DNA from 2 places in the Psychrobacillus syltrankelensis genome. Region 2 is predicted to be linked to the other one. Evidence: riboswitches for the same ligand, from Rfam matches in the RefSeq annotation. Region 2 holds a riboswitch; the other holds the start of a gene.
What was found. Region 2 has a riboswitch for cobalamin ahead of ACTSKG_RS09275 (ABC transporter substrate-binding protein). Riboswitches for the same ligand answer to the same signal wherever they lie in the genome.

Region 1: linked by a shared signal. The riboswitch ahead of ACTSKG_RS11225 (ribonucleoside-diphosphate reductase subunit alpha) and the one ahead of ACTSKG_RS09275 (ABC transporter substrate-binding protein) in region 2 are both predicted to bind cobalamin.

What each region holds. Positions count from the first base shown of each region.
Region 1 covers NZ_CM144227.1:2,340,562-2,344,428, forward strand. Annotated here, with positions in the region: gene ACTSKG_RS11220 (ribonucleotide-diphosphate reductase subunit beta) at 1-30, opposite strand, end outside; gene ACTSKG_RS11225 (ribonucleoside-diphosphate reductase subunit alpha) at 44-2,269, opposite strand; cobalamin riboswitch at 2,548-2,725, opposite strand; gene ACTSKG_RS11230 (undecaprenyl-diphosphate phosphatase) at 2,840-3,667, opposite strand; gene ACTSKG_RS11235 (DedA family protein) at 3,677-3,867, opposite strand, start outside.
Region 2 covers NZ_CM144227.1:1,925,304-1,929,170, reverse strand. Annotated here, with positions in the region: gene argS (arginine--tRNA ligase) at 1-1,100, shown strand, start outside; cobalamin riboswitch at 1,576-1,715, shown strand; gene ACTSKG_RS09275 (ABC transporter substrate-binding protein) at 1,845-2,810, shown strand; gene ACTSKG_RS09270 (FecCD family ABC transporter permease) at 2,815-3,798, shown strand; gene ACTSKG_RS09265 (adenosylcobinamide amidohydrolase) at 3,800-3,867, shown strand, end outside.

The DNA.
Region 1 (3,867 bases), 420 kb from region 2:
ATCCATTAATTTTCTTTTTTCTAACTGCATGTAAATTTCCTCCTTAGCTCGAACAAGAATCACAATCAACTAATTCAACCGAAGTAGAACGAACGTAGTAGGTCGTCTTCAGTCCGCTGTTCCAAGCATCTAAGTGTAAATCTAGTAATTCTTTTGCTTTAATTGTATTTTGTACGTATAAATTTAATGAAACACCTTGGTCAATATGACGTTGACGAGCGGCATTTTGTTTTAGAGTCCAGTGTTGATCAATGAAATAGGCGGATTTATAAAACCAAGTCGTTTCCGAATTAAGATCTGGCACAGATACTGGGATTTTGTAATCCTTCTTCTCTTCCGAATATGATTTTTGGAAAATTGGATCGATACTCGCAGTACTTCCAGCTAGTATAGATGTTGATGAATTAGGTGCAACTGCCATTAAGTAGCCGTTACGGATTCCACTTTCGGCAACTTGCTCACGCAGTTCATTCCACGCTTCGCTCTTGTATTGACGTTTTTCAAAATAAGCTCCTGTTTGCCAATCCGACCCTTCAAATAAAGGATATGCCCCTTTCTCTTTCGCAAGCTCTACGGAAGCTTGAATTGTTAAGTAGGCAACTCTTTCATATAATTTGTCTGCGAACTCCACTGCTTCGTCCGTTTCCCATCGGATACTATTTAATGCAAGCAAATGATGCCAACCAAATGTCCCTAGTCCAATCCCACGATATCTAGCGTTCGTACGTTCCGCTTGTGGAATAGGAATCATGTTCAAATCAATCACATTATCGAGCATGCGTACTTGTATTTTAATTAAGCGTTCCAACACATCTTCAGGAACTGCTCGTCCAAGATTGATAGATGACAAGTTACAAACAACAAAATCGCCCGCTTTACGTTTAGTCACAATGACGTCATCTTCTAATTGAATTGATTCAAATGAAGTAGCACTTTGGTTTTGGAATATTTCAGTACATAGATTACTGCTGTACACCATGCCAGCATGCTTGTTTGGATTACTACGATTTACTTCGTCGCGGTAAAACATATATGGCACACCCGTTTCTAGTTGAGAACGCATAATTCGTTTCATCAAGTCAATTGCCGGAACAGTTTCACGAGATAAGCGGCTATCATATACACACTCTTCATATTTCTCTCGGAAGGAGCCTTCTCCCCGTTTTTCATCATAAAAATCCTCTAATGAATAGCCTTTTAATTGACGAACTTCATGTGGATCAAATAAATGCCATTCTTCCCGTTCATTCACTTTTTCCATAAATAAATCTGGTAAGCATACACCTGTAAAAATATCATGTGCACGAAGACGTTCATCCCCGTTATTCAAACGTAAATCTAGGAAAGTGAAAATATCTTTATGCCAAACATCTAGATAAACAGCGATTGCCCCCTGACGCTGACCAAGCTGATCCACGCTTACTGCTGTGTTATTTAATTGTTTAATCCAAGGAAGTACGCCACTTGAAGCGCCAACGAATCCTCGGATATAAGATCCACGACTTCGAACTTTCCCCATATACACACCGATGCCACCACCAAATTTTGATAGTGTCGCGACGTCTGTATTACTATCATAAATTCCTTGAAGACTGTCATTTACCGTGTCTATGAAACAACTAGACAATTGTCCATGAGGCTTCCCTGCATTTGAAAGTGTAGGGGTTGCAACTGTCATATACAAATTACTCATTGCCCAGTAAGATTCCTTAATTTTAACAAGACGGTTTTCTTTCTCATCTTTCATAAGTGTCATTGCAATGATTAGCCAACGTTCTTGTGGAAGTTCCACAATCGATTTATCGAAGTCTTTTGCTACATAACGATCGAGTAATGTTTTTAATCCAATATATGTGAATAAAAAATCTCGTTCTGGCTCAATTATTTCCGCTAATTGTTGTAGCTCCTCCAAAGAATATGCTTCTTTAATACGTTTGTCATACAAACCTTTTGCAACTAATGCTTGTACATTACTTGCAAACTTACTGTAAACTGCTTCTGGTGTTGTTTTTCTATGTACTGCTACTTTTTCATATAAATCAGCTAAATGAATACGAGCTGCAACAAATGTCCAATAAGTTTCTGTTTCATCTAAAAAGCTTAATGCTTCAAGTGACATTGACTTGGACCAAGCAGATGTAGACCCCTCTGGGAACTTTTTCATCCATCTTTCATGTGATTTGATAAGTGGAGCAATATTATCCTCTCCAAATTCTTTTAATAGATTATGTAATACCTCTTGTTTTGTTGTATTTGAAATTATTGTCATGTAAACTCCTCCTCTTTATGTATGTGGTGATTGTACTTGGTTATGTGGTGGTCGACACAGGTTATGTGGCTCTCACCCCAGTTATGTGGTGGTCGACACAAGTTATGCGGTACTCAACACCAATTGCGTGGTGCACACACCTGAAAAACAAAAAAGCGATGACTCAAGCCTCTTCGGCTGAGTCATCGCTCACATTTAAAAAGTAGGAAACAAGAAGACATTTCAATCTGTTGAGAAAGAGTCCTTCGCCCCCACCTCTCAACCCCCGAAGAAAGTGTTGCTTCACCGATGGAGAGGCAGGTCTACTGGCTCGTGTTTCATCCTTCTGTCGACCTTCCCCCGATTGCTCGAAGTGGTTATTTCGACAGTTGTCCACACTTACAGTTGCGGGGACAGCTTCGGCTTTTACCGAATTCCCTTTTAAACCATAAAGGTACCAATTCATCGTTCACATACTATATATTGTGTTTCATGTACTAATATAATCTAACATATTGTGTTTGGTGTTGTACATAGGAACAAAGTCTACATACAAAAGGCAGACATAAAAAATGCCTGCCCACTCTTTTTTTACATATATATGATGATTGCTAGCACTACAGCCAACACGATCCGATAGATCGCAAATGGCACTAATTTGATTCTAGATACCAGTTTTAAGAAAAACTTGATGGAGATAAGGGCGAATACAAATGCACTAATAAATCCTACTGCATAAAATCCAATATCATTCATATTAATTTGTTCCCAGTTTTTCAATACAGAAACTAAACTTGCTCCAGCCATAATAGGAACAGCCATAATGAATGTGAAATCTGCAGCTGTTTTATGACTCATCCCGAATAGTACCCCACCGGAAATGGTTGCTCCTGAGCGAGAGAACCCTGGCCATAAAGAGAGACATTGTACTAAGCCCACTTTAAACGCTTGCCCATACGAAATTTGATCCAAACTAACAATGGAAGGTTTTTTCGGTCCAAACTTATCCGCAACAATCATTAAAATTGCTCCGGCCACAAGACTAATAATTACGTATTCTACGTGAAATAAATAATCATCAATAAAGTTTTTAAAAGCAAATCCTAAAATAACTGCAGGAAGCATTCCGACGATTACATGTAACAAATTGAACTGCTTGCTCGACTGCTCAGTTTCTATTTTATATAGTCCTACTAAACTAAACAATCGTTTCCACATAACCACAACTACCGCTAAAATTGATCCTAACTGTATGACAACTTTAAATGTATTTGCTGAATACATTCCTAAAAATGTTTCTGTTTTTAGCCACATATCATCCACTATTATCATATGACCCGTGGATGAAACAGGTGCAAATTCTGTCATACCTTCTACAAATCCTAATATTAATGCCTTTATTAACTCTAAAAATTCCATAAGATCTCCTTAGTCACGTTTTTTGACATACCACACTAAAAATATAATACCAACTATCGCTAAAATAATATACACTAAATTGGAGTAAATATCCATATACCCTACTATTTCGTTCCAATTTTCTCCAACCGCTGCTCCCACCGAAACTAGCACCGTATTCCAGATTAGAGTCCCTAATGTTGTAAATAAAAGAAATAAGC
Region 2 (3,867 bases):
CTTTAGGCTTAGATAAAGAAATGCCGGAAGATGGATACCGTGGGCAAGATATAATTGATATTGCTGGTGCTCTTGTAAAAGAACATGGGGATAAATTTGTACAAATGTCAGACGAGGAACGCTATAAAGCATTCCGTGCACACGGTTTGAAAGTAGAGCTAGCTAAATTACAAAAAGATTTAGCAGATTTCCGTGTTGGCTTTGACAACTGGTTCTCTGAAACTTCTTTATACGAAGACGGTAAAATTGAAGTGGCTCTCAACAAATTAAAAGCAAATGGTCACATCTTTGTAGAAGAAGGAGCAACTTGGTTCCGTTCTACTACTTTTGGAGATGACAAAGACCGTGTATTGATAAAAAGTGATGGTTCCTTCACTTATTTATTGCCAGACATCGCATACCATGAAGATAAATTAGTTCGTGGTTTCGACCAACTGATCAATATTTGGGGTGCAGATCACCACGGGTATATCCCACGTATGAAGGCTGCAATTGAAGCGCTTGGATATGAGCGTGAAAAACTAGAAGTATCTGTTATTCAAATGGTTCAGCTGTATAAAGACGGCGAAAAAATGAAAATGAGTAAACGTACAGGGAAAGCAGTTACAATGCGTGAGCTAGTGGAAGAAGTTGGACTGGATGCAGTTCGTTATTTCTTCGGCATGCGTTCAGGCGATTCACATATGGATTTCGATCTAGACTTAGCAGTTTCTCAATCAAATGAAAACCCAGTGTATTATGCACAGTATGCACATGCACGTATTTGTTCCATTTTACGTTCAGCAGAAACTCAAGAGATGAAGGCTTCTACAGATTCACTTGATTTATTGCAAAGTGAAAAAGAATTAGACTTATTGAAAAAAATCGGTGACTTCCCACAAGTTGTAGCGGATGCTGCAAAACTCCGTGCACCTCACCGTGTTGCAACATATATCCAAGAACTAGCTGCAACATTCCACAGTTTTTATAATGCAGATAAAGTACTAAATGCGGAAAACATCGCTTTATCAGAAGCTCGTCTTGCTCTTGTAACATCAGCGCGCCAAACAATTGCAAATGCACTTCGTTTAATAGGCGTAGCTGCTCCGGAGAAAATGTAATCTCCTGTGGAATGAGGGAACATGTTATTTCTGCGACGAGCTTGCGCAGGAGCAAACGCACTCCGCTTATTCGGAGTTGCTGCTTCGGAGAAAATGTAATCTCCAACACTTCGACTTCGGTCGGAGTGTTTTTTGGTGAATTAATAGTGAATCGGTCGAATAGTGAGCATAATCGGTCGAATCCCACCATTAATCGGTCGAATCCCACCAATAATCGGTCGAATATAATAAAATCGGCACAGAATCCAAAGAAAAATCAATATCGACAACAAATCGATTTCATGTATAATGAAAACGATGCATCATGAATATTTTGAACATAAAGGTGCTTGCTAGTTTACTAGTTAATCAGATTGTAGACAATTCATATTTCGAAGGTGTTACTTCAGACTGAATGAAAACGCTTGTCAGTCGAGGCACGCCAGTACGAGGCGGAAGCGAATTGAACTTAAGTTCATGAGCTTACAACGATGTACCAGTAACGAAGAATGAAAGCGTTTGTCAACAGTCTGACAAGTTAAAAGGGAAGCTGGTTCAAACCCAGCGCGGTCCCGCCACTGTATGTGATAGAACTCTATCACGAGTCAGAAAACCTGCCTTTATGTGTTACACTTTTGTACCTACGAGGATAGGTTCGTGTAAGTCAGCTTGTTATTATACATAAACTAGCAGATTTATACCTATTTTATCTCTCGTTCATTGGACGAGGGATTTTTATTTGCACAAAAAATGGAGGAATGACAGATGAAGAAGATGTGGCAATTATGGATGGCATCCGCATTAGCAGTATTATTGCTAGTAGGATGTGGGGCAAAAGAAGCAACACCGGATAATAAAGATAATGCACAACAAGAAACGGCAATAGATGAAGCAACTTTCCCACTAACAATAACTGATTCAGTTGGCAATGAAATCACTTTAGAAAAAGCTCCAGAAACCATTGTTTCTATGATGCCAAGTAATACAGAAATATTATTTGCACTTGGATTGAATGATGAAATTGTTGGAGTAAACGACTATGATGACTACCCGGCGGAAGCGCTTGAAAAAGAGAAAATCGGTGGTACGGAATTCAACGTAGAAAAAATTATATCGATGAATCCTGATATCGTATTTGCACATGCTTCCATGTTAGGCACAGGTGAAGCTGGTCTACAACAACTTCGCGATGCAGGTGTGAAAGTATTCGTTGTGAAAAATGCAGCAGACTTCAATGAAACATACACAACAATTGAGCAAATTGGCCGTGCAACTGGGAAATTAGCCGAAGCACAAAAAATGGTAGAAGGTATGAAAGTAAAAGTAGAAGAAGTGAAAGAAAAAATAGCAAAAGTAAAAACAAAGAAAACAGTTTTCGTCGAAACATCAGATGTTCCGGATATTTACACTCCTGGTAAAGGAACTTTCATGCAAGAAATTTTAAATATGGTAAACGCTGATAATATTGCGTCAGACCAAGAAGGTTGGTTTAAAATCGAGCCAGAAGAAATTGTTAGCCGTAATCCAGATGTGATCCTAGTAATGTATAGCTATGTAGATGGAATAGTTGATAGTGTTAAAGCTCGTCCTGGATTTGGTACGATTAATGCAGTGAAAAATAATGAAGTCGTGCAAGTGGATGAAAACTTAACAAGTCGTACAGGTCCACGTCTTGCGGATGGACTAGAAGAAGTAGCGAAAGCAATCTATCCAGAGGCGTTTAGTGAGTAAAGCCATGATCGGCTACATCTTGTCAATTGCTACTTTAATTGTAGCGATTTGGCTAGGTGTATCGGTCGGATCCGTTAAGGTACCGATCAGCACATTATGGGATACGGGAGCAGACGAAATTGCTACTAATATAGTTTGGAAAATTCGCATGCCACGGGTTGTACTTGCAGGGCTAGTTGGTGCATCACTAGCAATTGCAGGTGCTGCTTTTCAAGCGTTATTTAAAAATCCGCTTGCCGATCCTTATACGTTAGGAGTGTCGTCCGGTGCCTCAGTAGGCGCCGTGGCTACGCTCTTTTTCGGTATTTCGGTGCCTTTTTTAGGTATATATACGTTACCAGTTTTTAGTATGATAGGCGCATTAGTTACGATGCTCCTTGTTATTTCATTTGCCAAACTAGTTGATCGTGCAATGAAAATGGAAACCATTATTTTAACAGGAATCATTTTCAGTTCCTTTCTAGGTTCAGTAATATCTCTCATGATTGCACTTACGGGAGAAGAGCTACGCCAAATTATTGGCTGGCTTCTTGGAAGTGTATCGATGCGTGGTTGGAGTTTTGTTCAAATGGCATTACCTTTTATTATCATTGGCTCATTTTTATTATGGCTGAATAGAAGAGAGTTAAATGCGATGCTATTTGGGGAAGAACGAGCGAGGTATTTAGGAGTCAATGTGAAAAAACGAAAAATGATGATACTAATTGGCGGATCGATGCTTACTGGAACAGCCGTGGCGGTATCCGGAACGATTGGATTTGTAGGTCTAGTTGTTCCGCATATGACAAGACTATTATTTGGTTCGGATAATAGAAATGTATTACCACTAAGTTTTATCAACGGAGCGGCACTGCTCATCGTTTGTGATTTAGTATCACGCACAATTATTTCCCCAACGGAGCTACCGATTGGTGTTATAACAGCTTTCATTGGGGCACCTGTTTTTGCATTTATTTTCTTTAGACAACGAAGAAAAGGAGGCGTTTGATATGTTGAAAATAGAAAAACTATCTGGTGGTTACGATCACAAATTAGTAGTTAAAAACGTCTCCTTTGA